Regions from separate parts of the Methylotenera sp. L2L1 genome, predicted to be linked through region 2. Evidence: riboswitches for the same ligand, from Rfam matches in the RefSeq annotation. Region 2 holds a riboswitch; the other holds the start of a gene.
What was found. A riboswitch is a leader RNA that binds a small molecule or an ion and turns the genes downstream of it on or off. The one in region 2 is predicted to bind cyclic di-GMP.
Positions count from the first base shown of each region.

Region 1 (17,079 bases), 430 kb from region 2:
GATAACTCAATGTAAAAGTGGCTGGGTTTAAACTTGCATCACCGTAACTAATGATAGGGTCAGTGCGATCCTGCTTTCGTCTAGTTAGCACACGAATCCTTGCCTCCAACTCCTCTATAGCAAATGGCTTAAGCAGATAATCATCTGCACCGCAATCTAGACCTTTCACACGGTCTTCAATGCTATCGCGTGCAGTAATAATTAACACAGGTGTTGACATACCTTTCTCACGTAATTGAATCAAGTATTCAAGTCCTGATCGCTTGGGTAGGCCAAGATCTAACAAAATCAAGTCATATGTCTCAAGGTTTAAAGTGTGCTCACCAGCAAAAGTTTCTTTTACCCAGTTTACGGCATGGCTCTTCAAGGCCTTTTGAAGGCTTTGGCCAATCATTTCATCATCTTCAATTAGTAATATCCGCACAATCTATTCCTTAATTCTAATTGGCAAAAGCTACTTAGCCTCCAATTACATGAATTCATGTTGCCACGTATTTCTTAATGGAAACTTAAAAGATTGGATTCAACTGTTAAGTTTCCATTAAGTTTAAGTCATTACAGTACTCACAACTTTTCTTCAGTATGTGACTAATTATGCCTTCAGGCTTGATAAATAAAATCTATTGCTACTTGATTATTCTATCCATTCTTATGTTCAGTAGTGGTTGTCAATCTATACCCGATACGGCAGATAGAGCAAGTATCATTCAAAATGTGGTTGCTTATGATCAGCAACTATCTAGTAACAAAGCTGATGTTGTTCAGCAGATAGAAATTAAGCTAAAAGAGAGCACGATACTGAGTGAATCAGAAGCAGTAATATATGCACTAAATAATAATGCAGCATTTAAGTCTTTGCTAATTGACCTAAAGCTTGCAAAGGCTGATTTAGTAAATGCAGGCTTACTTCCAAACCCTGAGTTACTCTTTGCATTTGGTGTAGCAAATAAACCTTACCGTTATGCGATTGATCTACCAATCGAGGCGCTTTGGTTAAGGCCAATTAGATTACGCACAATGAAGCATGAAGCCGATGCTGTAGCCTATCGCCTAACACAGTCGGGGCTCAATCTTATTAAAGATGTACGGATTGCTTATGCACAAGCAGTGTTAGCACAAGAGCAATTGAAGGTAACGGAAGTATCCTACCATTTACGCAATACTATTTACACACTATCACGGAAGCGTCTTGAAGCTGGCGATATCAATGGTAAAGATATTTTACTTGCCCAAAATGATGCGGCTATTGCAAAACGTGACTTGGAACTTGCGCAATATGATGTAAACATTAAGATGCAAGGTCTTCTCTATTTGCTGGGTATTGGACAAAAATATCCATATGTAGTGTTGTCACCTAATCTTACCCCTGCTTGCCATATAAATGATGTTGACAGCTTACTCGCACAATCTTTAACTCATCGCCCAGATGTTCTGGCTGCGCAATATTCAATCAATGCTACAAAAGAGAAGGCTAAATTATCAAAGCTTAGTTGGTTGAGGTTTACTGGTACTGCCGATGCCACTAGTGGTCAGGTGACTGGACACACGCTAGGCCCAGCAATCCGCTCCACAATTCCTATTGTTAATCAGAATCAAGGCGCTATCAGCAGAGCAGAAGCCGATCTGGAAAAAGCAGAATTGAATCTAGAGTCACTGAAGCAACAAGCTGTTTTAGAAATAAGAACCGCTCATCTTCAATATCGACAATCTTGCCATGACTGGAATGTCTTGCAAGACTCACTCATACCTTCCATGAAGCAAATGATTCAACTCACAGAGCAGGCTTATCAAAAAGGAGATATTGCTTACTTGCAAACGCTTGAGGCAAATCGTCAATTTATAGATACACAAATGAGAAAAGTAAAACTAAAGGCAGACCTCATTGCTAAGTATGCGGAATTAATGCGAAACAGCAGCAATATAACTGTTGCTAAATAATGGATAAAAGACAAATGAACATGCTGAATGTAAAACAATTTCTATTGATGTTGACCATGACACAGAAAAAAATGTGGATTGCGATAGCTTTAGTCTCAATCACTATTTTATTAGGTTCTATCATGTTCATAGAAGGCCCTAGTAAAGAGGTTAAAGCGCAACATCAACCTGCACAGACTGTTGTACCAGAGAGTTCATTAAATACTGTCTATCTCAACGATGATGCATATCGCAAACTTGGCATAGAAACAGCAATGATAAAGCGTGAACAACTAGTTGCAAATAAAACATATGGCAGCGAAATTGTGGCGCCTCCTGGCAGCATAGTAAGCGTTTCAGCACCTATCTCTGGTAAGTTAATGTCTGTTGATAAAACACCCTTAAAACCAGGTGCGCAAATACAATCGGGACAATTACTCTATCGTATTCAACCGATAATTAGCGCAGATGCGCGTGCTAATTTGGTGAGTGCACTTGCTGATGCTGAAAGCTTTGTAAAAGTTGCAAAGTCGCAAGTGAATGCAACAGAAATCGCGCTAAATCGTGCAAAGAAATTGTTACAAGACTTAGTTGGAAGTCAACGTAGTGTCGATGAAGCCAATGCGGCACATGAAATTGCACTTAGGAACTTAGAAGCGGCACATGTCAAAAGAAATGCGCTATATCAAATTGTCAATCTAGGTACGGTTAAACCAATTGAGATCAAATCACCTCAAGCAGGCATCGTCAGTAATATATTTGCAGTGAGCGATCAACTGGTGTCTGCTGGTAACCCCATTATGGAGATTTCAGCGCTCAATTCATTATGGGTGCGCGTGCCAATTCCAACGGGTGATTTAGACAGCATAGATCAACAGGCTGATGCCAAAATCCAGCCATCTTCAACCAGTCCCAGCATTTCCAGTCTTGTGGCAAAACCCATTAATGCGCCGCCTACAGCCGATCCACTTACGAGCACCACGCATCTCTATTACGCCATACAAAATGACCACTTAGCGTTACGTCCTATGCAGCGTGTAAGTGTCACGCTTAATACACTGAACCAATCCACTCATGCTTTAACACTTCCATGGTCAGCAGTTGTATTTGATATTTATGGAGGAAGTTGGGTTTACACACATAAGTCTAAATATACATATGAGCGTAAAAGAATATTTTTAGATTATGTAAGTGGTCATCAAGCAATTATTAGTGAAGGGCCTCCTGAAGGTTCAATGGTTGTAGTGAATGGCGCATTAGAGCTATTCGGCGTTGAAACTGGCTTCGCTCACTAAACCACATAGGTCACTATATGTTAAAAAAAATCATTTATTCTGCTGTAAAAGGCCGCATGGTCGTCATGATCATCTCGTTTACGCTCATATTATTTGGTTTCAATACCATCAAGCAGGCGCCCCTGGATGTATTTCCTGAATTTGCACCTATTAAGGTTGAAATCCAAACAGAAGCACCAGGACTTTCTACAGAGGAGACTGAGCACCTGATTAGCATGCCTCTTGAGCAGGCGCTTAATGGTACACCTCAACTTAAAACCTTACGTTCAAAGTCAGTGTTAGGGTTATCTTCAGTTGTTCTGTTGTTTGAGGAAGTAACTGATCTTTTTCAAGCAAGGCAGTATGTGCAAGAGCGCCTAGGTTTAGTGGCTGGCCGCTTGCCAGTTGTCGCTAAGCCTCCAGTGATGATGCCTCCATTGTCATCGTTATCACGTGTACTTAAAGTTGGTGTTTCTTCCAAAACACTCTCCCAAATGGATATCAGCACATTGACCATGTGGACAATACGTCCACGCCTAATGTCTATACCTGGGGTGGCAAACGTTGCGGTTTGGGGACAACGCGATAAGCAGTTACAGATTGTGATAGACCCAGATCGGTTACGTGCTTCTGGCATCACCCTACAACAAGTCATGCTAGCTTCTAGCGATGCAGCAAGTATTGAGTCTGGTGGATTTGTTGATTCACCCAATCAACGGATTGCTGTACGTTATAAAAACTTAACTACCAAGCCTGAAGAGTTAGCAAATACAGTTGTGGACTTTAAAAACGGAGCACCTATTCGTTTAGGAGATATTGCGGATATTGAGATTGGAGAACCGCCGGCCATTGGTGATGCTGTCATCAACCACGGAGATGGTTTGTTACTGATTGTAGAAAAGCACCCCAACGCTAATACGATTCAGGTCACTAAGAGTGTTGAGGCAGCCCTTGCAGAACTCAAACCTGCGATTAAAGAGTTAGAGATTGATTCCACCATATTTAGGCCAGCCACATTTATTGAGCGTGCGATTGATAACTTGCAAAATGCATTAGTGCTTGGTGCGCTTTTGGTTGCGCTCATTCTCATGGTATTTTTGCGCAACAAACGTGCAGCATTGATTAGTATATGTGCGATTCCTCTTTCATTACTTAGCGCTGTATTAGTGCTTACTGCACTTAATGTCGGTATGAATACCATGGTTATTGCGGGTCTAGTGATCGCATTGGGCGAAGTCGTGGATGATGCAATTATTGATGTAGAAAACATCATACGGCGATTGAAATTAAACCAACTATTAGACGTTCCAAAATCGAAACTTAACGTCATCGTAAATGCGTCGTTAGAAGTCCGGAGTGCAGTGGTCTATGCCACCATGATTGTGATGGTGGTTTTCCTGCCAGTATTCTTTTTAGACGGTATTGCAGGTGCTTTCTTTCAACCTCTAGCCATGGCTTATTTGTTAGCCATCTTGGCTTCTTTGATTGTTGCACTTGTTGTAACACCTGCGATATCTTTTATGTTGTTAGATGTAGAACATGAAGAAGACGATATTGCTATCGTCAACTGGTTACAGAGTAAATACTCTAGGTTACTAGACACCATTTTAGCTAGACCCAAAAAGATTTTTGTAGCAGCGGCGATTGCATTTACTGCGACAGGTGTAGGCTCATTTTATTTAGGTTCAGAATTTTTACCAGAATTTAAAGAGACGGATTTTTTGATGCACTTTCTTGAGCGTCCAGGTGCATCAATTCAACAAATGAAAAAAATCAGTATGTTGGCAAGTCATGACTTACTAGCGATTCCAGGGGTAAGAAACTTTGGAGCACATATCGGTCGTGCAGAAGTGGCTGATGAGGTAGTTGGGCCTAATTTTACTGAGCTATGGGTGAGCATAGATCCTGATATAAATTACGAAGAAACAGTCTCTGCCATTCAAAAAACCATGCATGGCTACTCAGGTATTTTTACCGATGTGCAAACCTACTTAAAAGAACGTAGCAAAGAGGTACTCTCTGGCACAAGCTCTAGCATAGTAGTGCGTTTATTTGGTCCAGATTTAGCTGTGTTGCGCGAGCATGCAGAACTCATTAAACAAACCATGCAAACTGTGGATGGTATTGCGGATTTAAAAGTAGAGCCACAAGTACTAATCCCTCAAATTGAGATTCGCCTAAAAAAAGACGCTGCAAAACATTACGGCATCAACACCAATGACATTCGTAAAGTGACAAGCATGGTACTGAAAGGTACAAAGGTTGGTGAAGTATATGAAGCACAGCAAAAAGTAGATGTAGTGGTCATCGGTGCTCCTGAAAGTAAATCAGACTTACGTGCAATACAAGAGTTACCAATAGATTCGGCATTTGGGCCACAGCTGAGAATAAAGGATGTAGCAGATGTTTACTTTATTGGTATGCCTAATGAGATAAAACGCGAGGCAGTATCAAGACGAATCGATATTGTTGCAAATGCCAAAAATCGTGACTTAGGATCTGTGGCATCGGAAGTCGAAAGCAAAGTATCTGCAATGACTTTACCTGCTGGGTATTACCCACAGTTTTTAGGTGAGTATAGTGCCCAGAAAGCAGCCACTCAGAAACTGCTTGGCCTCACATTATTGATGATATTTGCAATTATCTTGATAGTGTATATAGATTTCAAATCTCATCAACATACGCTTATCTTTTTGGCGTCATTACCGTTTGCACTCATGGGTGGTGTTATTGGGGTGTTTTTATCTGGCGGAATTATTTCTCTTGGCTCTATGGTCGGATTTATTGCTGTATTAGGCATTGCATCCAGAAACGGTATTTTGTTAATTAGCCACTACAGGCACTTAATTGCAAGTGAGGGCTATCAGTTTGGATTGGACGTTGTTAAGCGTGGCTCACAAGAGCGTTTAGTTCCAATACTAATGACGGCACTTGCCACCTCGCTTGCTTTACTTCCTATCATTTTTAAAGGGCCGATTTCTGGCTATGAAATTGAATATCCGTTAGCAGTGGTGGTGGTGACTGGATTGCTTACTTCAACATTACTTAACCTTATTTTATTACCGAGTATTTTCTTAAAGTTTGGAAAAATCAAAACCTGAATTTTGTGAATTAAAACTGCAAAATTTGCATGATTTAAAACTAGTAATAATTTACATCCCTGCAAATATTGCAGTACTAATGCTAAATAAAATATTTTAATTATTAAAATCATGTAGATAGATAGTAGGCATGTAAGTTGCTTTTGGTGTTAAAGATGTTCATAAAAGGCTTTAGAGGAAACATGCAATCTAAGTTATTAAATAAATATGGAAGCCTAGCAAATAGAAGGGATATGGTTAACTCCCAGACCGCTGCTATATTTTTAGTTGTCATTTTGATAATGGTGACAGGAAATTTTTCACTGTTCCATGGCATTTTAAATATCTATCCACTCACTTTCGGAAACTTGCCATTTCTCATTTCCCTTGCCTTGTTTTTCACGTCATTGACAGCAATTTTTTTCTTAGTAATCAGTCATGGTAAGTGGACACGCTGGATTCTTGCTGGCTTTCTGTTAATTACATCTCAATCTGCCTATTACATGGATCATTTAGGTGTCATTATTGATACCGTCATGATTGACAATGTCGTACAAACAAACAAAAGCGAGTTTTCAAGTTTAATCACCTCCACCTTAATATTGAGAACATTCTTTTTTGGTGTTATTCCCGCTTGGTTAATACTCAAATATTGCCCGGAACCTCGCAGTCTTAAAATCGAATTAAAATCTAGGTTACGCTCATTATTGTTATTACTGTTGGCACTTGTGTTACTAGTGATACCGTTTACACCAGATTACACATCATTCATCCGTGAGCACAGAATCGTAAGGTTTTATTCAAACCCTACCTATTCAGTATATTCGGCCATTAAATACATTAACCAGCAATCTAACATTACTGCCCATCAATCAATATTATCTAAGACGGCTGCAGATGCTGTTTTATTAGATCCATCTACCAGTAAAAATGAATTAATCATTATGGTAGTAGGTGAAACGGCTCGTGCAGATAGGTTTTCATTAAACGGCTATCAGCGTGAAACTAACCCTGAGTTGTCTAAACAAGATATCGTTAGTTTTACTAACGTTACTTCATGTGGCACGTCAACTAATGTTTCTGTGCCATGTATGTTTTCATCATTGGGTCGTGAAAAATATGATAAAGAAAAAGCACTAGAGCAAGAGAATGCACTCGATGTTTTACAAAAAAATGGCATTGAAATTTTATGGAGAGACAATAATTCAGACTCAAAAGGCGTGGCAACACGAATCAAATACGAAGACTTTAAATCACCCACACGCAATACCGTTTGCAAAGGCGAATGCAGGGATGTAGGAATGCTAAAAGGATTAGATGCCTATATCGAAAAAAATAAAGGCAAAGATATGATGATTGTGTTGCACCAAATGGGCAATCATGGTCCTGAGTATTATCGTAGATATCCAAAAGAATTTGAACGTTTTAAACCTGCTTGTCAAACCGGAGAATTAAGAGATTGTTCTCAAATAGAAATCGATAATGCGTATGACAATGCCATCCTATATACAGATTACTTCTTATCTGAAGTCATTAATTTTCTAAAGAAATATGACGAGAATTATGAAGTGGCAATGTTATATGTGGCTGACCATGGAGAGTCTTTAGGTGAGCATGGTGTTTATCTTCATGCGGCACCTTATATGATCGCTCCAAGAGAGCAAAAACATGTACCTGTCATCGCATGGGCCGGCAAGAATTTTGACTACAACTTAAATGAGATTAGACCCTACAAAGATATCGCACTTAGTCATGACGATTTGTTTTGTACTTTGCTTGTAGGCTTTGAACTCGACTCCAAGATCTGCGAGAGTAAGAGCGGCATTCTTGCTAGAAACAAAAATTTACAAACCTATGCATTGTCCGATTTAAATTCTAATGAGAAGTTAAATTAGTAAAGATTAATGACGACAAAACTCCGCTACCAACACTATTAATTCAAATATTTGTATCTTTAAAGGCATGTGGGAATTTAAAGAAGATTTGACAACGCAAAAGCCTAAATTTTTATAACAATACTAAAGTAGTCCCAAACATAATAATGATCAAAAAAATTCATCTAAATGCCAATTGGCAAGCATTCCTGACTCTTTATTTTTTCTTTTTCTATTTTTCAGGCATTACACATATTCTGCTACAAGTGACAGATTCAACGATTTTTGTTGGACTAAGGCAGGCAATTTATATGAGCTTGTTATGGGTGATTCCAGCATTACTGATTCCCAATAAGACCAAATTAATATCAAGTGTAATTGGTATTATTCTTTGGTTTACATCGTTAGTTAGTCTAGGCTACTTTTGCATCTATCAACAAGAATTCTCTCAAAGTGTAATTTTCATTATTTTTGAATCAAATCCAGCTGAATCTTATGAGTTCATCGCTCAGTATTTCAAATGGTGGATGTTGCCAGTATTTGTTGTTCATACAATCGTTAGTTTTTTACTTTGGCGTCAAGTTAAGCCAACATTTATCCCTTTTAACCGCGCGCTATTCATTAGTCTATTCATTTTAATATTTTTGTTTGGTATACCAGTTTTAAAGAATTATGTGATTAAAAAGGCACAATGGAGTGATGTAGTTTATAAAATTGAAAAGAGTTTACAACCTGCTCAACCATGGCAGTTAATTATCGGATATCTACATTATCGTGAACAATTAGCGACGATGGAGGCTATGCTTGAGAAGAATAAAAGCTTACCTCCAGTTAAAAATCTTAAGGATAAATACGGAGACCTTAATAGCACGATGGTATTGGTAATTGGCGAGTCTACCAACCGTCAACATATGAGTTTATATGGATATAAGCGTCCAACCACACCTAGGTTAGATGCGATGAAAAATGAACTATCAGTATTTAAAAACGCATTTTCGTCTCGGCCATCGACGATTGAGTCTTTAGAGCAAATTCTCACTTTTGCTGACCAGGAAAATCCAGACTTGTATCTCACTAAGCCAACATTAATGAACATTATGAATCAAGCTGGCTATAAAACGTTTTGGATAACCAACCAGCAAACTATAACAAAGCGCAATACGATGTTGACGAACTTTTCTAAGCAAATGGATGTTCAATTTTATATGAACAATTCAAGCGCACAGAATTCAAGACAATACGATGAAAATGTTTTAGAGCCTTTACAAAAATCTCTAAATGATAGTGCCCATAAGAAATTTATTGTTGTACATCTCTTAGGTACGCATATGAAATATAAATATCGCTACCCAGACGATTTTGCTAAATTCAACTCTTCTGAAGGATTAAATAAAGAGCTTAATCAGAAAAAAATAGATGTCATTAACTCATACGACAACGCCGTTTTTTACAACGATTATATTGTCACTTCTATTAAAAAAATGATGGAAGCTAAACAAGAGCGAAGTTTTATGGCTTACCTCTCCGATCATGGTGAGGATGTATATGACACGCCACCGCATGACTTTCTTGGACGAAATGAAGGAAAACCTACACTTTCGATGTATGCCACACCTTTAATAATGTGGGCATCACCAGCATGGCAGCAAAGTTCAAATGTGAATTTAAATATAAACCTAAATATGCCCTATAGTCTTTCAAATTTCATTCATACTTGGTTTGACGTTGCAGGTTTAAGTTTTGATGATCTCGTTATTAAAAAAAGTATCGTAAATTCAGCATTTAAACAATCTCCAATACTAATTGGCGACCCTAATGGTAATGCTGGCCTAAAGATGCTGAAAACTGAAACAAAATAAGCTTCGTAGATTTCGTATGTTTAATAATATTTAATATTTTCTATAAATATCAGTAAAAAATGTATTTTCAATGTGCGCTATGTGGTTTGAGTTCAGGGCTACTCAGAGATTTACAGGTGTCTTAGAAGCATATGGAGACCATCAATCAAGCCCATTCGCTCAAGCTGGTTTAAGGATGTCTGTTATACCCAACTTCTTCCAAGTAGGTGCCACCTTGGGAAGACAACTCAACGGTGTAAATGATAACCAGTGGCTATCTTTTGGGTTTCGCATTACGCCAGACAAACTATTCTGACACCGATGAAGTGGAATTGAAATTGCAACTGTCAGTCTGCTTAGCGGATTCAGTGTAAATGCAGGACAAAACCAGTAATATAGCTTTGACACGTCTACTTCAAAAACACATCATTTTAGTCGTTCAATGAAGTTTTGCTATTCATAACAAAAGCATTTCTATGCTAATGCATCGGCATCTTAATGTTAGTTCAATTATTCTATCTCTAACAGCAGTAAAACATACTCATCATCGTTTAATACACCATCTCCAATGTGTTTGGTGCAAATCACAAATGAATCTTAATATATTTTCATGTTAGACTAAATTTGACTTTGTGCTTACAAGTGGAATTTATTCATGTACGAGCCGATACTACACCCACCAATACCTCCTGATAGATTCATTATTAGAGTCCTGCGACATGTCGCAGTTGCAGTTGCAGTTTTAATTCTTCTGGTTTCAATTGTAATTGGAATGGCTGGTTATCAGTATTTTGAACAACTTTCTTGGCGCAGTGCATTTTTGAATTCAGCGATGCTTTTGGGTGGAATGGGACCGGTAGATGCGCCTAATACTGATGGAGGTAAACTTTTTGCAGGGCTGTATGCACTTTATGCTGGCTTGATATTTATAGTCGTTGCTGGACTTATCCTTGCGCCATTAGTACATAGGGTGATGCATAAGTTTCATTGGGCAGAGGATCCGTAAGTTTTATAAAAATTAAATAAATTGCACATATGTAGATGCTATTAGGTTTTCTGTAAACTGAGGATACTAATGTGTATCAGCTGAGTGACAGGTTTGCGGGATTCAGCAGATATTGTATGCATTTTTCCTTATTCTTAAACTCAATATTTTTGAAAGCAATTTAATATTCATATGTATAAGCTACTTATTTTACTGGCTTGTCTTTTAATCCTATTGCAGGCTAATACTACTTTTGCAGAAAGCAATCGTTACAAACAGTTTCCACAGACAGCAGAAGGCACTGGTAAAGTATTTATGGGGCGCGAAATTGCGCATGTAATGGGTTACCAGGGTGCAGGTTGGTTGGAGCGTGAAAGTCGAGAAAAAGAAGAGCGCACAGATGTACTGATTCAACAACTCCAGTTAAAAAAAAGCATGGTAATCGCTGATATTGGGGCAGGTACTGGCTATTTGTCGCGCCGTTTGTCTGAAAAAGTAGGTGCAAATGGCGTTATTTACGCCGTTGATGTACAGCCAGAAATGATGGGTAAGATTAAGGCACTTGCTAAAAAACACAATAATATTCAACCCGTTTTATCTCAAGTTGACGATGTTAAATTAGCAGAAAACTCTCTTGATATGGCCATTATGGTCGATGTATATCACGAACTCGAATATCCATTTGAAACTATTCAAAGCCTGTTAAAAGCGCTAAAGCCTCAAGCCCAGCTCATTTTGGTGGAGTATCGTGCTGAGGACGACAAAGTCAAGATTAAAGAAACACATAAAATGAGCGAGGCACAAATTATTAAAGAACTCACCATCCATCCGCTCAAATGGCAGACAACTATTCATAGTTTGCCTTTACAGCATATCGTTATATTTACTAAGCAGTAAATATTTAGCTATTTTTAACCAACGAAAATTATGCCAATAAAATTGGTAAGCTTTTTGCTCGACTGAGCTTTTCTGAGCGATCTCTAGAAAACGGGTGAAGTCCAGTTGGCTTCTATAATTGACCGTCTGCTTTGCGGATTAACACGACTATGGCATATTAGCGGGACAAAGCTGCCAGTCTATGCATTAAACTAAAGCTATGGGAGGCGGCAAGAAGAAACCTGCCTTTATAGGACATGACACTTTGATTGTTGTTAATTTTATTAGTTTGGATTTATTGACTCCGATTTCAAAGAGAGTAGACTGAATTTAATATAAAAGGTATACCCGACTGAAAAGCGGGGACGCAAAGTTACCGGTCTAAGGAATAATTTAAATATTGCTCTATGACAGCGAGATCGCCAATCTTCATACCTATGTAAACTAGGTATCAGTCCAGAGGTGCGTCTTTCTGTCGCGGAACTCTGCGATTCTTAAACTTCTTTCGTTATTTCTCTGCCCCCCATTTACGTAAGTAGGGAAATTCTTTTACGATCTTTCTAAATTAATAATTTCAATTTTTAAGTTGGGTTATATATTAGAAACACTAAAGCAATCAAATAACATCAAAAAAGCTTCAATAATGACGAATAAAAAAATTGTGCAACCATCCCGTAATAGAACTTCTCTTCTTAAGAATACTAAGTATTACAAATCCCAAAGGCCAATAGGCATGAGTATCAGGCCAATCCTGCTCGCTCTGCTCTCTGCAATACCACTCATCTCTCCAGCAGCCTATGCCGCGGACACTTTCAGTGGCTTGGGTGAGTTGGCGGGAGGAACTTTCTATAGTGAGGCAAATGCGATCAGTAGCGATGGTTCCGTAGTGGTGGGATACAGTGGTATTACCTTTCAAGCTTTCCGCTGGACACAGGCCGGTGGCATGGTGGGGCTTGGAGATCTGGCTGGCAGTTACTTCCAGAGTCAGGCAAATGCTGTGAGTAGTGATGGTTCAGTGGTGGTAGGCTATGGGAATGGTACCAGTGGTACCGAAGCCTTCCGCTGGACACAGGCCGGCGGTATGGTGGGGCTTGGAGATCTGGCAGGAGGAGCATTCTCTAGTCAGGCATATGGGGTTAGTAGCGATGGTTCGGTAGTGGTGGGCTACGGGAATACTGTCACTGGTCGAGAAGCCTTCCGCTGGACACAGGCCGGCGGCATGGTGGGGCTGGGGGACATAGCAGGTGGAAGTACTTATAGTCAGGCGAATGCGGTCAATAGCGATGGTTCGGTAGTGGTTGGCTTAGGAAATAGCGCGAGTGGTTTCGAAGCTTTCCGCTGGACACAGGCCGGTGGCATGGTGGGGCTGGGAGACCTAGCAGGGGGTAGTTTCTCTAGTGAGGCGAAAGCGGTCAATAGCGATGGCTCTGTAGTAGTGGGCTTCGGGAATAGTGCCGCTGGTCGAGAAGCCTTTCGCTGGACACAGGCCGGTGGCATGGTGGGGCTGGGCGATCTGGCAGGGGGTAGTTTTCTTAGTCAGGCAAATGCGGTCAATAGCGATGGTTCGGTGGTTGTCGGTTATGGGGTTAGTGCCAGTGGTCAGGAAGCGTTCCGCTGGACACAGACTGGCGGCATGATTCGAGTGCAGGACTGGTTAGCAGATGCAGGTGTCAGCGCCGTAGGATTTACAAAGTTGACTGAAGCCCGTGGCATAAGTGGTGATGGTCACACTGTGGTCGGTTATGGGCAATCTGTAAATGGCAGGGAGGCTTTTATTGCACGTGTCGAACCTGATTTGACGGGCGGTGGCAACGGCATCATCGGCCTGACAGATTTGGCAAACAGCATGGCGCAAACGCACGCCGTTAGTAACCAGATGGAAGGTCTTACCTCGCTCACACTGAATGGTGCGCATCACAGGACATTGTCCGAGATCGCTCTACAGAATGGTCAGAGTTGTGGTTGGGTAAGCGGTGATCTCAGTCGTCTTTGGCGTCAAGCCAATGGGACAGTCGGTACTGCTGAAGTGGGTGCCTGTCACAAATTCTCTAATCAGGGTGTGATGATAGGTTTTGGTGTGGGTAGCAACTTCTCCAATCTTGATTTAGCGAACAACGGTAAAAGTCGTATCAATGGACAATATGGTGTAGCTGAGGTCAATTGGTATATTCCAAACACAACCCTACTCGCTTCTGTATTAGGTGTTTATGGTGAGTGGGATGCCAACCTATCACGTGGCTATGCCATCGCAGGTACAGTTCGATCCAAAGGTGAAACGGATATCACGGGTTATAGCCTGAGAGCCAGAATAGATTGGCAAGATGCGTTCTCTTTGGGAGAGGTCTCTTTCAGTCCGCGTATTGCTTACTCCCTTATGAAAACTGAGGTGGATGGGTATAGAGAGATTGGTGGGTCTGCTCCGGCAAATTTCCAAGACCAAAACCATACAGCTAAAGAGTTACGTATTGGATTGACCGGTAAGTATCTTTTGAGCGAGCAAGTAACCCTGCTGGGGCATGCTGAAATTGCCCATCGTTTTGATGATAAAGTGGCCACTATACAAGGCAACATTAATGCCCTTGGCGTGGGTATAGGTTTCCGTCAAGATGGTAATCAAGTTCAAAAGAACTGGGCGCGTCTCGGTGCTGAGATTGATTATAGAGTCAACCCAGCTAATCTAATCAGCATGAGTAGCTTTGTTGCAAGTGCTGGCCAGGATGCTGATTTGACTGCTGCATTGAGTTGGAAAATGCTGTTCTAGACCAATTTAATCCTGATGCCAGTGCTCTAAAGACATTAATATTACGGAAAGCTAGTCTTAATTTCGCGTTTAACACGCCTTCGGCATAACAGGGGGACAAAGCTGCCTGTCATTTATTCAAAAAATTTTAATCTCTATTAGAATTCAATTACAATCAAGTTAATTGTGCTGTGTCTCTATATCTATATTTAAATATAGAAAACGAGAAAAATTAAAAAAAATAAAGACAAGAGATTCCAGCTATGTCCCACGAATTTTCAATTATTAATATAGAGACCAATGGGTTTCTGTATTAACTGTTAGGCTTAATGCATATGGCCACAGACATCTTTTCCGAAAAAGACCGCCTTTGCCAAGCTATTGGAAAGGTGGTTATCGAATTTCAGTTCATCGAATACATGGTTGCCGAGATTCTTGCTTCTATTCTCAAAATGAGGGAGGAATCTGATCAACACCGGGTGGCAGCCGCTATGAGCTTTCGTCAGAAGACCGATCTCATTTGCGACCTATATCCGACCCGTAGACATGCAAAGTGGTTGGAAGTGGATATTTCACTTGTTCGCAAAGCCTTGTTCGCATCTGAGGATTTTCGGAATCGAGTCGTTCATTCTTTTTGGCATGTTTCAGGCTCCGAGCCCATGCAGTGGATGCGTTCCAAGGCCAGCCTTCGCAGCCCTGCTGGTCTTCGGGTGACTACTAGCACTGCCAACATAGAAGTGCTGGAGCAAGGTGCCAAAGTCATGTACGGAATTCGGGATTGGTATGTCGCAGAACCACCGAAACTTAAGCGCTTACTTGCAGACCTGGAACGCCTTTCGGAAATACTGAACTCTTGAAGACGGCCTCCGAAACAACGCCTATCCCGCCGCTCCAGAGGAACGCTCCGCCGGCAAACCGACACCGCACCCATTACCTCCAACTTTGGGTCGCAAATGCCACACATTGCTCTTTCCTAGTTTAAGTAGTTGACCACGGATTTGATTTATGAATAGTTATGATGACCTTAAGAAACAACAAGACTTTCTCGATGAGATCGCAAGCTACAAATACATCGAAGATGATGGATGCTTGTTGCTTGAGCCGTTCTGTGTCTATCTTTCGGCTTGCTTTAACTTTGATGGGATCCCTGAAAAGTCCCCACAGCCAGTTGACATATACATGCTCTTAGTGAATATGATTAGAGAAAGATTCGTGGCAGATAGTGAACGCCACTACATATACTATAAGCGGATTATTGATTGGTCACCGGCTTTGGCTTTTGTGTATCCAGAGAAAAAGGCAACATGCGTTCACTTAGCAGCACTTGTCCAAATTTCACATGATTGGATTTACGACATCGGTCATATCCTGATGCAAATACCTGAGCCCGACAGTCCTACAAAGTATTTTGACTGGGTTAAAGAAGAATGGGTAGCAGTGTATGGATTCATTAATGGGTACCACAACGCTTTCTATTCATTCCAAAAAGAGTTTGATAGAAAGGGTATTCAAGATAAAGGGTTTTCACTCTTCGAAGCGTTACATCTTTCGAGGTATAAAAAGATTGACTTCGATGCTGCTACAGAACTCCTGAAAACACGGCATGAATCCTATATGGCCGCTTTGTCCCGCGTAGAACAGGCCATTCTCGATGGCTACTTTCTTGAGGCTATTACACTTCAGGAAAGCCTAATTAGCAACTGCCTTTTCAATTATTTAGTCAATATAGGCACTGTGCTAGACAACCCGTCATTCAACAGACTACTCAAAGCAATTAGCAAAAGCGCTGTAAACTTGGACGAATCGACCATCTTACTTTTTAAGAAACTTGATGCTTGGCGAATTGATCGTAACAAATCTATGCACGGGTTCATTACTGCAACAAGCGACTCCATGAATCAGTCCCGCCAGTCATTTGAACGATTAGCAGAAACGACCGCAAAGGACGGAAAATATTTTTGTAATAGCGTAGTCTTATGGTACGAACTCGAGTGCGTTAATTTTATTCCTCACCAGTTTCAATCTAAGATTGCTGTTCACTAATGCGACCGAACCCAACATTCAAGCGGGACGCCTAGCGGCGCCACTTAATTCAAACGTTATGTGTTGGGTTCCAAATGAATGACTTCTCCGAAAACCTGAAGACTCACCTTTCGTTCATCGCTCGGTCGTGCGAGTTGTATGACCAGGGCCACAAAGAAGAAGCTCTTCGGGTTGCCGTATCGCTAAGGGTCATGTTTCACGACACTGCGCACAGCATCTCACTGCTCAAGCACCTTCAACGTAAGGAATCGATACATCTCATTTCTACTTTCGCGTCACAGAAGTCGATGAGCGCTGAATATGGGAATGTGCATTGGCACACTGTGATTCCCGTGATGCTCACATCTCGAGGCGTTCAAGCTCCAACGAATAGTTGGCCTACGCGGTCAGTTCTGGTTATTGACGACTGGTGGCAAGAGCAAATATGGCTGGAGGGAGCGATTGCCTTATCA
Region 1 is NZ_JQMG01000001.1:1,391,870-1,408,948, reverse strand. It holds gene FG24_RS06705 (response regulator) at 1-424, opposite strand, end outside; gene FG24_RS06700 (TolC family protein) at 607-1,938, shown strand; gene FG24_RS06695 (efflux RND transporter periplasmic adaptor subunit) at 1,995-3,212, shown strand; gene FG24_RS06690 (efflux RND transporter permease subunit) at 3,230-6,292, shown strand; gene FG24_RS06685 (phosphoethanolamine transferase) at 6,475-8,166, shown strand; gene cptA (phosphoethanolamine transferase CptA) at 8,313-10,004, shown strand; gene FG24_RS06675 (hypothetical protein) at 10,639-10,989, shown strand; gene FG24_RS06670 (class I SAM-dependent methyltransferase) at 11,161-11,865, shown strand; cyclic di-GMP riboswitch class I at 12,176-12,271, shown strand; gene FG24_RS06665 (autotransporter domain-containing protein) at 12,578-14,605, shown strand; gene FG24_RS06660 (hypothetical protein) at 14,920-15,441, shown strand; gene FG24_RS06655 (hypothetical protein) at 15,590-16,627, shown strand; gene FG24_RS06650 (hypothetical protein) at 16,702-17,079, shown strand, end outside.
Region 1: another riboswitch for cyclic di-GMP. It lies ahead of FG24_RS06665 (autotransporter domain-containing protein); the one in region 2 lies ahead of FG24_RS04525 (sensor histidine kinase).

Region 2 (17,079 bases):
CAAAATCATCCAAAGCAAAAGCAAAGCCCTTTTCACGCAAATTACTTAAAAATTTACGCATATTAGTCATGTCGCCAATCGCATCGCGCTCCAGTATCTCAAACACGACACATGACGGTGGAATTTCTAGGGTTTGGCACAGCTCTTCAGCATAGGCAAGAATCCCACGCCCCTGTATTTCTTGTGCGGAGATGTTAAGAAACATTTTAGTGCTTGATGCATTGGACATCATGAGCTCACGCTTGGCCTTAAACGCCTTACTGATAATCATGCGGTCAAGGTCACGTCCCATCCCATATTTTTCAATCGTCTCGATAAACATGCCAGCTGAAACGATATTGCCATTAGGCTCAGATAGCCTAGCCAAGGTTTCACAGGCAAACAGCTCACCGGTTCTACAATCTACAATACTGTGATAGTACGGAATGATTCGATCCTGCTGTAACGCTTCACGTAATTTCTCTGCATTATCACGCGTATGCCGTCCAATCTCGACTTGCCCATCTAGCGCATCTAAGGTGCAGGCACTATCTTTACCAATATCTTTGGCACGATACATGGCAGCATCGGCACCTACCTGCAGATCTGCCTCATTCTGTGCATCGATAGGATAAGTAGCGATACCGATAGAGACGGTCAAATGAAAATGTTTACCATCTGGCGCGGTAAATACACGTTCACGTAAAGACTTACCTAGCATATTGGCGACGGTAGTAGCGCCCTCTCTACCAGTTTCCATCAAGATCACCGCAAACTCATCGCCACCAATTCTAGCGGCCAGATCTCCTTTACGAATATGCTCACGTAGCACTTCCGCTACGCCACATAATGCATCATCACCGGTTTGATGCCCGTAAGAATCATTAATGTCTTTAAAGTCATCTAAATCAAGCTGTAGCAGAGAAAACTCATGGTGATGCCGCTCTGAACGCCCAATTTCATATTCCAGCATATTATTGAATTGGCGTCGATTATAGATGCCAGTCAATGGGTCATGCATGGCATAGTATTCCAACTCAGAAAGCGTGCGTGACAGCAACTTACTGGAGCCAACCACCATCACCATCACAGATAGAATAGAACGCACCACGCTTTCTTCTTGCGGGCTCAATTCGCCAGTAGAAACATACGCCACCCCCAATAGCCCCGCCAGCTTAGGGGTATGCTCAGGCACCGCCACTGTTATCATGCGGACTGCATCAACATTATCGGTCGTGCCATTACCCCTGACGATAAACTCTTCTATATTGAGTGGCGCGTTATCAGGCAAATTCAGATTGGCGATCATCTGCTTAGATAACATTTCCCGTGCGTTTCGCTTGGCCTCTTCAGTATGATTGCCAAGGTAATAAAGATAAATCGATAGATCATGCTCCTCAGCAAATGCAATGTAGAAGAAATTGAACGGAAAAATCGCATGAAAATCCGCCAATATTTCCTGCACGAACTCTTTCCACTGCGCAACATGCTCATGTGACAAGATAATGCGCTCTAATACCCGGCTCTGACGCTCAAGTAGGTCTTTTTCAATTAGCGTAGAAGCAAGACCTGTTAAAGTCTCATTAAACTCCCCCATCAGCGATTGCACATAATTGCCATTACGATGCCATTGCCGGTTACGCTCTTGAAACAGAATGTCTAGGCTTTGATCCAAGCGACTACACATTTGGATGGCATTATCAATCGCCAGTGCCGTAAGTGAGTTATCTGTATTGGCTGCTGTTGATTGCAGCTCTGCAACTACCTCTTGATGCACGCTCCGAATCAGCTCTACCACGCCACCGCTAAAAATCTTACTCCGTGTCTGGCTTTCCATCAGCGCGGCAAGTCTATCGGTCACGCGCATGCGCATATTTTCTAAATGATTAGTTTGCATATGCATTACTCAAACTTAGGGCCAAAACTACCACCACGCTGCATGAGGTCAATACCGCATTGCAAGTCCCGTAGCCACGCTAAAAACTCGCCCACCGCTGCACCGCGATAAATTGGGCCATGCTGCGGCGCAATCATCTCGATATCCAAATCTGCAATGTTATCTAGCCAGCATAAAATCGCTTTATTGGAACACATATAACGTTGGTGGAAACTGGCGATGTAGGGCAAATGACTTTTGAAATCATCCACATAGGCATCATCTTTCTCCATAGGAAGCATTGCCGCGCCAATATCACCCGTGAATAGTATTTTTGAGACCGGGTCATAGACGTTAATCTGCCCTTCAGAATGTAGAAAATGTGCTGGAATAATCTTGAGCATGAAGCCTGGGGCAACTTCGCAATCCATGCCTTCGTCTGGTACACCGACAAATTGCGACATATCCTTTAGACCATAGTGCGGTAAAAAACGCATCCATATTCTAGAGATATAAACCGGCGCTTTAATCAATTCTAACCAAGTTGAAATACCACCGACGATATCTGGGTCTTGATGCGAAAGAAAAATCCCTAGAATTTTATCCGGAGAAAGATAGCGCAACATTTCAGCCAGCACGCGCGGCATCACACCAAAACCACCTGGATCAAGCAATGCGCCAGCACCGTTATTCACAATCAAATATTGATTAGATCGAATACCGTCCTCTTCTCCCGGCTCACTCTCATTCAGCAAAATAAACTTATGAGACTCAGATTCGAACAATTTAATATTGCGCATACACTCTCCATAATATAATAAAGACCATTTTTAAATAGTGGTTTTTAGGGCGAAGCATCATAGTGGATTTACGCCTAAGGCGCAATATCCCTTATAACGACATCAACACCTTGTAGTTAGCTGCCTTGTAGTTTGCCGCCGTTTAACAACAGATCCAACTCTTCTACCGGTAAAGGCTTACTAAAGAGGAAACCTTGAAAATAATCGCAACGCCGCTCTCGCAAGAAATCAGCCTGCTGTGCATTCTCAACACCTTCTGCCACACTGGTAAAGTTCATCGCTTGTGCTAAACCAAGTACCGCACTGGCAATGGCACTGTCATCGTTGTTATGAGGCAGGTTAAGCACAAAAGATTGGCATATCTTAAGCGTATCTACTGGGAAATCTTTAAGGTAAGCAAGAGACGATGCGCCACTACCAAAGTCATCAATTGCGAGAGATACGCCCAAGGCTTTAAGCTGCATAAGTTTATTAACATCTCCAGCCGCGCTTTCCATAAACATACTTTCAGTTAACTCCAACTCCAGCAGTTCTGGCGGCAACCCACTTTGTGCCAAAATCTCCGCAACATCCGCAACCAGACCCGGATGCTTAAACTGGCGCACAGAAAGATTCACAGCCACACGCACGGGCGTGCCTGCGTCATACCATACACGTCCTTGTTCACACGATGTCTTTAATACCCACTTACCGACAGGCACGATTAAACCGCTTTCCTCCAGCAGTGAAATAAACTCGCCTGGCGCAACTAAACCACGTTCTGGATGCTGCCAGCGCAACAAGGTTTCAACGGCAGTGACACGGCCGCCTTCTACTGCGATTTGCGGCTGATAATATAAAATGAATTCATTTCGATCCAAGGCATGGCGCAAGTGATTCTCCATCACCAAACGCTCATAAGCAACCGCATCCATCTCTGAAGAATAAAACTGGAAGTTATTACGGCCACGATCCTTCGCGTGGTACATCGCCACATCGGCTTTTTCTAACAACACATCTCTATCATCATGGCCAGGACGATACAGCGTAATGCCAATACTCGCTCCTACAAACACCTCATGGTCACCAACCACAAACGGCGAACGCAACGCATCGATAATCTTTTCTGCCACGACTGCAGCATCACGCTCTTCTCGCACATTCACCAGAATGACCGCAAACTCATCGCCGCCCATTCTCGCCACCGTGTCAGACTCACGGATGCAAAGTGCAATGCGATTACCGACCTGCTGCAATAATTTATCGCCAATACCGTGCCCCAGTGTATCGTTGATATTCTTAAAACGATCCAGATCGATAAACATCACTGCAATCGTATCACTCGTACGATTAGCGTGCGTTTGTGCTTGATGCAGGCTTTCATTGAACAACAATCGGTTTGGTAAACCCGTTAGCGTGTCATAGTGTGCAAGGAAATGCAGTTGCTGCTGTGTACGCTTGCTCTCACTGATATCGCGCACAATGCACAATACCTGCTCGTCACTGGCTCTAATAAAACGGGACTCGTAATTAGTAACCCCTTGCGGTAAAGCCATCTGATATTCAAAAGACGCAATACCTTTACCAACAACGGCCTTTTCCAAGCAGAGCATGGCCTGATCAGCAACACTCTCGGGCAAGGCTTCATGGATGGTTTTGCCCAGAAAATGCTCAGGCTCAATGTGCGTTTGAAAATCTTTAGCGGGTTTACACTCTAAAAAGCGACCCTCTAAATCGAGAAACAAGAGTAAATCCGGTACGGCTTCGTACAGAGCACGGACTTTAGCTTCGCTCTGACGCAATTGCAGCTCTGCACGCTTACGTTCAATGGCATAACGCATCACGCGTAATAACCAGCGCCCATCTACACTACCTTTCACCAAGTAGTCTTGTGCGCCCGCCTGTGCTAACTCTGTCGCCAGCACTTCATCATCATGACCGGTCATGACCACAATAGGCACATCCGACACGACTTCATGCAAACGCCAGAAGGTACCGCTACCTTGCGAGTCTGGTAGTGACAAATCAAGCAAAATAATATCGAACTGCATTAAGCATGCATGCGATATCGCTTTTCCTAAAGTATCGGCATGCGTGAGCGTGCATGCTGTCAGCACGTCATGTAACATAATCTCTAGGAGCCGTGCATCACCTTGATTATCTTCTACCAGCAATATCTTCATTATACTGCCGCCACTGGGCCAAGATGCTGCCCACGCTCTAACAATGCGGTTGCCGCATCGGAAGGCAATGGATGGCAATACAGATAGCCCTGCGCATCATCATAAGCAAGATTACGCAAAGTATCGAGTTGTGCTGCCGTCTCCACCCCACCCGCCAAGCCTTTCATACGGAACACATGTGCCACTTGAATCACCGCACGCGCCATATCGGCACCATCGGTAGAGGCAGAAGCTGCTTGGGTAAGCCTACGATCCAGCTTAATGGCGTGGAAAGGAAACTTACGTAGGTAATAAAATGAAGCGCGGCCATTACCAAAATTATCAAGCGCCAACCTCACGCCTAAATGATTAAGCTTAGTCACTTGTTTAAAAGCAGCCTCTTCGTCTTCCCATAACGCATGTTCAGAGATATCAAGCTCCAAACAATGCGGCGGTAAACCTGTCTCACTCAACACCGCAGACACCTGCTCTGCAAAATCATCCTGTAGCAACTGGCGTGGAGATAGATTGACCGACAACACTAGAGGCGCATCAGAAGACTCACGCCACGCTTGGCCTTGTGCGCATACGCTGCGCAATATCCACAAACCAACCTCTAGAATGAGCGATGAGCTTTCCAACACATTCATAAACGCCGCCGGTAACAATAACCCACGTGTCGGATGTTGCCAACGCAACAATGACTCCATCCCATTAATATGGCCAGTTTTTACATCTACTTGCGGTTGGTAATTAATCACGAACTCGCCTTGCGCCATCGCAGTCGACAGCTCACTGAGCAACACACGGTCTTCAGTGGCCCTATCATTCATATTGACCGAAAAGAAACGGTAAGTATTTTGCATACCGATCTCTGCTTTAGCCTGATACATTGCCACATCGGCATTACGCACTAAAGATTCCAGATTATCGGCATCTGTAGGATAAATACCAATACCGATACTCACCCCAATATCCAATGTACGCCCATCAATCAGGAAGGGGCGTCCAATAGACTCAATAACCTTACTGGTGGCAGCAGCGGCATCCTCTTCATCCTGTATATCGGTCAATATCATGGTGAACTCGTCACCACCAATTCTGGCGACGCAATCCGTTTCGCGCATACATTCACGCAAGCGCTGAGCAACGCCCTGTAACAGCAAATCACCCACATAGTGACCCAAGGTGTCGTTAATGGACTTAAATCCATTAAGATCCAGCAAGAGCAAGGCCAGCTTGGTTTCATGTCTGCGTGCTAAGGCAATTGAATTTTTAAGGGTATCGTAAAAATGCTTGCGGTTAGATAAGCCCGTCAAGCTATCATGATGTGCAAGGTGATTTAGCCGCTCTTCCGTGCGCTTACGCTCAATCGCATAACGCAAAGAACGCGTCAGTTGGTGTGCATCAACATAACCCTTCACCAGAAAATCCTGAGCACCCTGCTGCACCGACCTTACTGCAAGACTCTCATCGGCAGTACTGCTCAGCACAACAATCGGTATGCCAGGCGCGTTAGCATGTATTTTCAGGAGCGTATTCAGGCCACTGCCATCTGGCAACTCTAAATCAAGTAATATCGCGGTAATATCCTGACTATCCAAAATCGCCAGTGCAGTTTCTTGACGATCAGCAGTGACCAAAGTGAAGCTTTCACTTTGGTCAGCCGCCAATAGTTCGCGTACTAGGCGAATATCACCCAGATTATCTTCAACCAGTAAAATGGTCAGTGAAGTGCTACTCATAGAGCCCCCATAACGCAGTTAGTCTTTAACGTCCGATGGTAATTTAACGATGGTGAGCCAGAAGCTTTCAATAGCTTGAATCACCTTGATAAACTGGTCTAAATCTACAGGCTTGCTCACGTAGCAGTTTGCATGTAAATCGTAAGTGCGCAGGATATCTTTTTCAGCTTCCGAAGAAGTAACGATGACCACTGGAATGCGTTTAAGCAATGGGTCTGATTTAATCTCAGCCAATACCTCACGCCCGTCTTTTTTGGGTAAGTTTAGGTCTAGCAACACTACATCAGGGGTTGGCGCATTGGCGTATTGCCCTTCTTTACGTAAAAATGCTAGCGCCTCTACGCCATCTTTAACCACGTTAAGGTTATTGCTTATCTTACTTTCACGTAATGCTTCCTGCGTTAATCTAACGTCGCCGGGGTTGTCCTCGGCTAATAAAAACTCAACCTGCCTGCTCACTTCACTCTCCATGATGTTTCCTTTCCCCATAATGTATAGGTAAGGTAAAATAAAAAACTGCACCCTTGCCAACTTCGGATTCTATCCAAATCTTACCGCCGTGACGCTCAACAATCTTCTTGCATACCGATAAACCAATACCCGTGCCCGGATATTCATGCTTACCATGTAAGCGCTGAAAGATAATAAAAATACGTTCAAAGAAATCTGGCGCGATGCCGATGCCGTTATCGCGCACCGAAAATAACCACTCGCCGTCTTTTTTCTCGGCACCTACATGGATGACTGGTGAGGTATCTCCACGAAACTTGATACCGTTGCCAATTAAATTCTGGAATAATTGCGTGAGTTGCGAAACGTCTGCCTCTAACCTAGGCATAGGGTCACGGGTCACGACAGCGCCTGACTCCTCTATCGCCAACCGTAAATTAGACTCAGCGCGCTCTAACGCAACTGACGTTTCACAAAGCTCCATCCGCTTACCGTGCGTGCCAATACGAGACATAGTGAGTAAATCAATAATCAGCGCCTGCATCCGTGTAGCGCCATCTACAGCATAGCCAATAAATTCGTTCGCATCCTGATCCAGCTTGTCTTTATAGCGCCTGGCCAACAATTGCGTATAGCTAGCGACCATGCGCAGTGGCTCTTGTAAGTCATGCGATGCGACATATGCAAACTGCTCTAGCTCACGATTGGAGTTAGCAAGCTCTTCCGTACGCTCTGCCAACGCCTCTTGTGTCTGCTTAAAGGCAGTAATATCCGAGAACTCAGCAATAACTTGCGTTACTTTGCCAGTAGCCTCTTTAACGGCATTGATATTCATCCATGCCAGATAATCATCACCCTGTTTATTCTTTAACCAGATTTCGCCTTGCCATTGGCCGCCAGCAATGACTGTCGTCCAAAGATCTTGATATAGCGTTGGCTCCAACTCTGTCAGCAGGTCTTGCATCGGCGTACCAATCAGTGCTTCTGAGGCATAGCCCGTAATCTTAGCTACCGATTTATTGACGTGAAGTATATGGCCTTTCACGTCGGCAATAATCACTGCTTCTAAATTACTTTCAAACACTTGCGCGAGCAGGCGCAACATTTCATGGTCAGCATGGAAATAAGCCGATAGAGAAAGTTCGGAATCGAACATGGCGATTTTAGTAATCGCTTTTGAATACGCTAAAAAGCGTTCAGCATCGTTATCTACCAAACGCATCACTTCTGGGAGCACCCAAGACAAGTATTTACTATACGCGCCGAGATACCAGCGTGGCTCTAGCCCTATTTGCTGATAGGTAACGCCAACCTGCAGACGGCTTTTGATATAGTCAGCGCCGTAGTCTCCAGTAAAGACCTGCTTAAAATATTCTCGTTGTTTTTGTTTGAGCAGTGACAGTTGCTCAGGATTACTAAGGCTAGTAGCCATTTCCGGATAGGCATCCAGATGCTGGGATAACATGTCAGCAAAGGCATTTTCAAGTGGTGCAAGTAAAGGCCCCAGTTCTTTAAGTAACTGAGAGTCTCGCTCGCCGAACTCAAGGACATCCTTACGCGACTGAACCTCATCGGCGCTCGGGGTCATGCTGTCGATCAAAGCATCAACGGTAGGCTGGTGCAATAACATGTTATCTCCCACAAAAGTACTAATCTCATTCCTGAATCACTAAGGAGCGCTGGAGATAGCATGGGAGTTATGTATAGAGATGCGGGAAATCCGCTCATCTGGTACTCCCGCTATCTTAGAACTTACGCCCCTTAGACCGGTGATTTTGCGCCCTCGCTTTTCAGCTGAGTTTGCCTTTTTCAAATGCAATGTCGCATGAGTATCAGCACATTTACAAAATCAGTCAACCACCCATTCTAGTGAATGCCCTACAAACACTATGGTTTATGCATTCATCACTGACAAAAATACAAGACCACTCTGTTAACGCGGTCCATTGCACCTAGTGATATGATGTAAGCATCAAAATAATTGGGACGGCACCAAGTAGCTTTTGACTAAGCAACTTGTAGCAAATGATGTTGTGCCCAATGATGGCTGACCAACAGCCAATCAAGTATCAATAAACAAATGCTGTCACGGTTCGCTAGGAATAATCTATGGTTAATAAAATAGACCGCTTTGAAATGCTACGAAAGCTTAATGAAAGCGAACAAAATGCTGTCTATTTAGCCCTTGATCCACACATGGGTCGCGAGGTGATGATTAAGCTACTGCCGCATCATGGCCAGCACTTAGATGCGTTGTTAAAACAGGTACGCATCGTCAGTAAATTACAACATAATAACATTGTCACCTTGCTGGATGCAGGTGAGCATGACGGCGTATCTTATCTGGTCTATGCATTTGTTAACGGCATCACTTTGTCGCAGCAATTAAAATCATCCCAACCAATAGCTGCCACACAAGCCGTACAAATGATTGTCGACGTGCTTGAAGGTGTGAGCTACGCACACACCCAAGGCGTGTTGCCTTTAGGCCTGCATCCAGACAACTTGATGATGACAGAAAATCAGCTGCCCATGATGATGGGTATCGGCATGACGAATCTTGCAGCTAACCACCACGTACAATCAGTTACGCCCTACACTGCACCTGAGCTAATTTCTGGTGATAAAGCCACGGTCTCTGCAGATATTTTTGCATTAGGGGTGATGTTGCACGAGATAGTCACAGGCTTACCATTCATAGAAAAAACAAAGAAATCGACGACTCTCCCAAAAGCGAGCGTTACCCCTCAAAGCATACAGATACATCTTGATGAGGCGCTAGAAAGCATTATTCTTAAAGCAACCAGTAAAGCGCCCGAGGACCGATACGCCGATGCTAACGCCATGAAGCAGGCGCTACAAGATTACTTAAGCCCAGTGCAAGGTGAGCATAAGCCCGTGGATGCGCACAGCACCATGGATTTTTTACTGCGCCGCATGCGTAGCAAAAGTGATTTTCCGGCGTTGTCACACACGATTAGCGAAATCAACCGACTGGCAGACGACGACTCCGCCAGTAACAATGCATTAGCTCAAAGCATTTTGAATGACTTTGCACTGACTAACAAACTATTAAAACTGGTGAACACCGTCACGTATGGTCAATTTGGCGGCCATATCAATACCATTTCCAAAGCCGTGGTGATTTTAGGCTTTGAAACGGTACGTAATGTGGCAATGTCGTTGATATTGCTTGATTTCTTGCAAAATAAAGCACAGGCATCACAGCTGAAAGACGATGTGTTGGCGTCATTCTTTGCGGGGATTTTAGCGGCACAATTAGCCCCCTCCAGCCATGTTAAAAATGCAGAAGAAGCCATTATTTGCTCTATGTTCCGCAATTTAGGCAAGCTGCTCGCCAGCTTTTACTTCTTTGAAGAAAGCCAGCAGGTTTCGCGTCTAGTTACGCAGGGTGATAGCGAGGACAAAGCCTCGGTGAAAGTACTAGGCATGACCTACAACGAGCTGGGGATAGGCGTCGCCAAGAGCTGGAACTTTCCACCACGCTTAATTGCCGGTATGCGTAAATTAACTGGGGATAGAGTCATCAAACCCAATGGCGAGCTAGAGAGCTTGTCGCTAACGGTTAACCTTGCCAATGAGTTATGCACAATTGCCAGTAACGGTAATGTCGCTGACAAATCCAAAGCGCTCAAACAACTAGCAACACGTTACGAAAGTGCGCTTAGCGTTTCAGAGCAGCAGCTACGTAAATCGATGGAAAGTGCTTTAGATGAGCTTGCGGCACGCGCCAGAATAGTCGGCATCAATACCTCGCAAAGCATGTTGATGACACGGGTTAACGCTTGGATTGGCGCTAGAACAGAAGTGCCACACAAATCGGCTGAAGAGACTGAACTAGCATCGTTAGGCATTAGCCTTGAACAACCAGATGGAAAAAACAGCGAAACAGCAAAACTTGATTCCGAGTCTATCCTCACAGAAGGTATTCAAGAAGTCACCAACACCCTGATTGAAGAGCACCAACTCAACGACATCATGCAGATGGTGCTAGAAACCATGCATCGTGGCATGGGTTTTAACCGCACACTACTATTTATAAGAGATGTCAAAAACAATCAAATGGCAGCGCGTTTTGGTTTTGGTTATGACATTGATGCCGCACTCAAGAAATTTAAGTTTAGTTTAGATTTTGCACCAGACGTATTCCACCTTGCCATTAGCAAAGGGGCGGACTTAATGTTAGAGGATATTGCGGCAGATAACGTGACGGCTAAAATTCCTCAGTGGTATAGGCAAACAGCTTCATCACAAAGCTTTTTACTGCTACCGATTATGGTCAACAACAAAGCATTAGGCATGTTTTACGCCGATATGGAGCAGCCCAATAGCATGCAGGTTTCAGCTAGACAGCTTTCCTTATTGCGCACCTTGCGTAATCAGTCGGTGCTCGCCATCAAGCAAAAAGGCTAACCCTAGGCGCCAGCACATTACGTTAACATAATGTAATCGCTACCAATCTGCCCTAAAACCATGGCTAATTGACCTGAGTCAATGCCAGCTTCGGCATTTACCGCAATCATAAGCACCATGTCTCACACCAATCTCTCATGGTAGCGCTATGATGAACTTCGATATTGCGATTGTCGGGGCGGGGCCTGCTGGATTATGCTTCGCGCAGGCTGTTGCTGGATGCGGATTACGCATCGCGATACTTGAGCGCCAGCCAGAAACGATGTTGGCAAACCCAGCCTTTGATGGCCGCGAAATTGCACTCACACACCACTCAGCCCAATTGATGGAATCACTTGGCTTGTGGGAGCGCATTGATAGGCACGCCATTTCACCCTTGCGTGACGCGCGCGTGCTCAACGGACCATCGCTTTATGCCATGAATATCGAACATGGTGATAGTAAAAAAGAATCCTTAGGCTATTTAGTAGCAAACCATCTTATCCGTCAATCTGCTTATGAAGCAGTAAAATCATCGCCGGATATTACGCTTCTCACCGAGTCAGAAATTACCGCTATCAACACAGATAATGATGGCGCATATATCAGCCTTGTCAGTGGTGATAAAGTGAAGGCACAGCTTTTAGTGGCTGCAGATAGCCGCTTTTCTGAAACAAGACGAACGATGGGCATCGCCGCCGCCATGCACGATTTTGGCAAAACCATGATGGTCTGTGTGATGGAGCATAGCATCCCTCATCACCACGTGGCATGGGAATGGTTCGACTACGGCCAAACCTTAGCGCTATTACCAATGAATGGCATGCGCTCATCCGTTGTTATCACGCTACCCGCAGCCGATATTCAACGGCTGATGTCCTTGAATGAAATAGCGTTTAATGAAGAGCTTGCAATACGATTTAAGCACAGGCTGGGCACAATGCAATTAACATCCACTCGGCATGCTTATCCACTGGTAACCGCCTATGCCAGCCAGCTTGTTGCAAAGCGCTTTGCATTAGTTGGCGATGCGGCCGTGGGCATGCACCCAGTCACCGCACATGGGTTTAATTTTGGGCTATCTGGCATTGATGTACTTGCCAACGAAATCAAAACTGCTAAATCACGTGGTAGTAATATCGCAGCCACTGCCCTGCTCAAGCGTTACGAAAGAAAACATCGCCTCAAAACACGCCCTTTGTTTATTGCCACACATGCCATTGCAAAACTGTATGGTAATGACTCGATACCTGCACGCCTAATTAGAGCGGCATCTCTACGTATAGGTAACCGCATCTCTCCTTTTAAACGTGCCGTGGCACATATGCTCACTGAAGCAAATTAATACGTTATCAAACTAATGGATTGTAAAGTGAACCTGCATCAGGTTTAATTGACTATATATAAGTACACATAACATGACCAAGTCATTTAATTGCAAAGGAAACAGCATGGCGACAGCGTCTAAAACATTACGCGAGATTTCGGGGTTAGCACTTTCCGCAGCCCCATTAGCATCTTCAGCCTTGATTATGATTGATTGCCAAAACACCTATAGAAAAGGGTTAATGCAATTAACCAATGTTGAACCAGCCATTATCGAAGCAACCAAACTACTAGCACGCGCAAGAGCGCTCAATATCCCAATCATTCATATTCAGCACGATGCAGGTGTGGGCTCGCCTTACGACATTACCGCCGAAATAGGCGCAATCTGTGATGAGGTTGCCCCTATTGCTGGTGAAGCTGTTATCGTTAAAAACTATCCCAACGCGTTTATCCACACGACGCTTGATCAACATTTAAAAACGCTAGGCATTAACAACATTGTATTGGCAGGCTTTATGACACACATGTGCATCAACTCAACGGCACATGGTGGTTTTAATCTAGGCTATGCAGTCACAGTGGTGGCAAGTGCGACGGCTACACGCCCGCTAGAAGCAGCTAATGGAAAAGTATTGTCCGCTCAAGAAGTGCATGAAGCGGCAATTGCCTCAACGCGTGATTTATATGCAGCTATTGTGGACAATGTGGACGCACTGAGTTAAATCAAAAAGAGCCTAGCTTACTATCTCTACAGCTTACCATTTCTACAACTTAGTAAGCGCTCACTTGGTAAGCGATGATTCTGCTCTTCATGATTACACCAACTTGCTAATATCTGCACCTAAATGATAACTGTGCATAAGGGCATCGAACTGCTCAATAGGCAATGGCTTGCTAAACAAATAACCTTGGTATGCCATACATTGATGTTGCTTAAGAAATGACAACTGTGCCTCAGTTTCAACGCCTTCAGCAATCACATTCAAGCTAAAGTTCTGTGCCATATCAATAATGGTTTTTACCATCACGGCATCACTTTTATCAGTGGTGATGTCGCGCACAAAACTTTGATCAATCTTAATTTGATCCAGCGGCAACCGTTTTAAATAGGAAAGTGAAGAAAATCCTGTACCAAAGTCATCTAAAGACAGCGTCACCCCAACCTCTTGCCTTAATAGATTCTTTTTCGCAATTACATCGGTTATATCATCTAACGCAACACTTTCAGTGAGCTCCAACTTGAGGCGTGATGCATCAATACCATGTTTACGAATCACCGAAATTACCTGCTCAACAAAGTGCGATTGTTTAAACTGCTGTGCACTAATATTAACGGCCAACACCAAATGGCGCATTTTCTCATGCGTGCTCCAAACAGCAATCTGCCGGCAAGCCTCATCTAGCACCCACTCTCCAATATTGAGAATCAATGCACTTTCTTCTGCCACTGGAATAAAATGTGCGGGGGACACCATACCGCGCTGTGGATGCACCCAACGAATTAAGGCCTCTGCACCAATCGGTTGATTTTCGTGGTCTACCTGCAATTGATAATGCAACTCAAATTGCTCAGTCTTTAATGCATGATGTAAATCTGACTCTAATAACGCACGCACTTCAACTAACTGTTGCATCTGCGGGTCAAAAAAGCGAATCCTATTTCTACCACCATCTTTTGCCTGATACATTGCCATGTCGGCACGCTTAATTAATTCCTCTACATTTTTATCCTGCCCGCAAAAAAGCGAAACGCCAATGCTTGAGGAACTATGTATATTCATGTGGTTGATTTGATAAGGCTCAGCAAGCGCCATACGTATGGTTTCAGCGATTTTTGCCGCCATACGGGAGGCCTCTTCCAAACTTGTACCTAATCGTTCCACCAGTACAACAAACTCATCGCCGCCTTGACGTGCAACGGTGTCTACCTCTCGCACACAAGTAACGATTCTTCTTGCCACCTCAATCAATAACAAATCACCGTCGCTATGTCCCTGCGTGTCATTGATGACTTTAAACTTATCTAAATCAAGAAATAACAAAGCACCATACTGCATAGTGCGCGCAGAGGTTGCCAAGGCAATGTGTAGCCGATCCAGCAAGTGCCTGCGATTGGACAAACCAGTTAACGAATCTTTATAGGCTAAGTTCTGAATTTCTTCTTCAGCACGCTTACGGTCACTAATATCACGACCAACCGATTGAATTTCAGTGAGTTGCCCATGCTCATCAAAAATACCCCGGTTACTAAACTGCATCCAATGAACCTGCCCACTAGCAGACAACACCCGATTTTCAATCATCACCACAGGATTAGCCAGTGATAACATGGCTAACTCATCAACCACGCGTTGCAGATCTTCAGGGCACACAACTGGTTTCCATGTAGAGCCTATCATCTCATCTTCAGTTTTACCAAAAAAGCGACAATACACATCATTCACAAAAATATAGGTGCCATCAGCACGCAACCTAGAAATTACTTCTGTTTGATCTTGCACCACTGAACGGAAGCGCTTTTCACTTTGCCTCAGCACAGCCTCCGCCTCTTTAATCGCACTGATATCAGTGACCAGTACAAAAAAACCTTGCACCTCACCATCTCTAAAATCTGGGATGTAATGCGCTAAAGAGTGACGCGAACGAATACCATCAGCGTTAGGGATAATCCTCTCAAACTCCTGAAACTCCCCGTTAAGTGCACCATGAATGTAAGGCAAGTTTAGGTGATACAACTCCTCACCTAGTAGATCCCAAATATACTTGCCAACAATTTGCTTGGCGTCCACCCCAAACCACAGCTCATAAGCCTTATTCACAAAACGGTTTTTAAGGTCTCTGTCCCAATACCCCACCATCGATGGTAAATAATCTAGAACTTTTTGAATCAGTGAACTTGATAACATTGAACCTGCTATCTGATCAGAGGCAATTGAAAGTTTTAATAACTCTTCAGGCAAGATAACATTGTCGGCAATTTTAGCTTTTACAGCTTCTGAATTAGCTAATACCGGTGGAGTTGATGGAGGTTTCATAAGCGAATAGTGCCATAACTTATTAAGGTTAAAAAGCAATTAGTTAAAGACATCCTCCACCTCATGATAAAAATGCTTATTCTCTAAATACAGCCTATCAAACAACTTAGGTAATTTAGAGCCATACTTAAGTGTCTCATGCCTTAAAAGTCTGAACGACGAAAAGACAAAAGGAGCCGAAGCTCCTTTAAATTAGCCACACTGGATTTTCATAAAATTAAAACAAGTGAGATGGCAACGCATTACCATCCTTATTTTTTTGGCGTAGCAGGTTTACTCGGTACGATAGTAGAGCTTGATACCACGACTACTTTTTTATCCTGTTTAGGTTTTTTCGCCTCTTTATTTTTATGTAGCTGTCCTTTTGCCATGATGTTTCTCCTAAAATGTTCAGCATCAAGCTGATTGCCCCTAATTGAGTACGGTATGCCTGAGTTAAGTGCCTTTCAGCTACTGATTTGGACTAACCCCCTCACCAATGGTTTCATCATAGGCTGATGAATAAATATAGGTGGATTATTTTCACTGGAAATAAAGTCTTGCTTAGCCTGCCAATGCAGATATACCCTGCAATTAGACAACAAGACGTAACGTGGGCGGCCTCGCCGTAACAACCTCTTTTCCCAAGAGAGGTCGGTGAAAGATTACTACACACGAGACCGCTCACGTTACGTCTTGCTATTGATGCTAAACCCCTTGCACACAGCTCTACCAGTCGGCTATCTCTTGTAGTAGCCATGTAGAAATGTGCCTACATAGACGCATGTGTTGATTAACTAAACGCCAATTTAATCCACCGTTTTATATGCTGGTCTTATGTTAGTCTAAGGAAAAATGACGTGGTCAGTCGGCCAAGTGCCTTGGTAAGCTACATCAGGATGACCAATCATGACCTTTTGACGAATTTCATAAGCACGATGAAATGGTGCAAGCACTATCATCAGCACTTTGCCTTTCGCCAACTCCTCCTCAAACTGTTTAAGTTGCGTGTTGGGTATCGTCGTCGCAACTAAGCCGGTCATTAGCCCACCAACCATCAACCCGACTAAAGTACATATCACCAAAGTGGTCATCACTGGCAACGGGGCGGTGTACCACCAAGTCGGTACCGATAGAGCCACCAACCCCAGCACAAAACCAAGCAGGGTACCTAACGCCATGCCAACTTCCCAGCCTTCAAACATATCGGTACGCTCGAAAACAGTGGCCTCTGGCAAATCACCCATCGGGGTACCAGACTTAGCAAGAAAGTGAATGCTATCTGCGTTTACGCGGGCAAGCAACAAATCGTGCATCATGGCGTGCGCACTC
Region 2 is NZ_JQMG01000001.1:958,339-975,417, reverse strand. It holds gene FG24_RS04550 (putative bifunctional diguanylate cyclase/phosphodiesterase) at 1-1,876, opposite strand, end outside; gene FG24_RS04545 (MBL fold metallo-hydrolase) at 1,882-2,655, opposite strand; gene FG24_RS04540 (putative bifunctional diguanylate cyclase/phosphodiesterase) at 2,772-4,817, opposite strand; gene FG24_RS04535 (putative bifunctional diguanylate cyclase/phosphodiesterase) at 4,817-6,541, opposite strand; gene FG24_RS04530 (response regulator) at 6,560-7,012, opposite strand; gene FG24_RS04525 (sensor histidine kinase) at 7,002-8,621, opposite strand; cyclic di-GMP riboswitch class I at 8,719-8,806, opposite strand; gene FG24_RS04520 (HDOD domain-containing protein) at 9,101-11,425, shown strand; gene ubiM (5-demethoxyubiquinol-8 5-hydroxylase UbiM) at 11,574-12,749, shown strand; gene FG24_RS04510 (cysteine hydrolase family protein) at 12,856-13,455, shown strand; gene FG24_RS04505 (sensor domain-containing protein) at 13,549-15,768, opposite strand; gene FG24_RS04500 (hypothetical protein) at 16,593-17,079, opposite strand, start outside.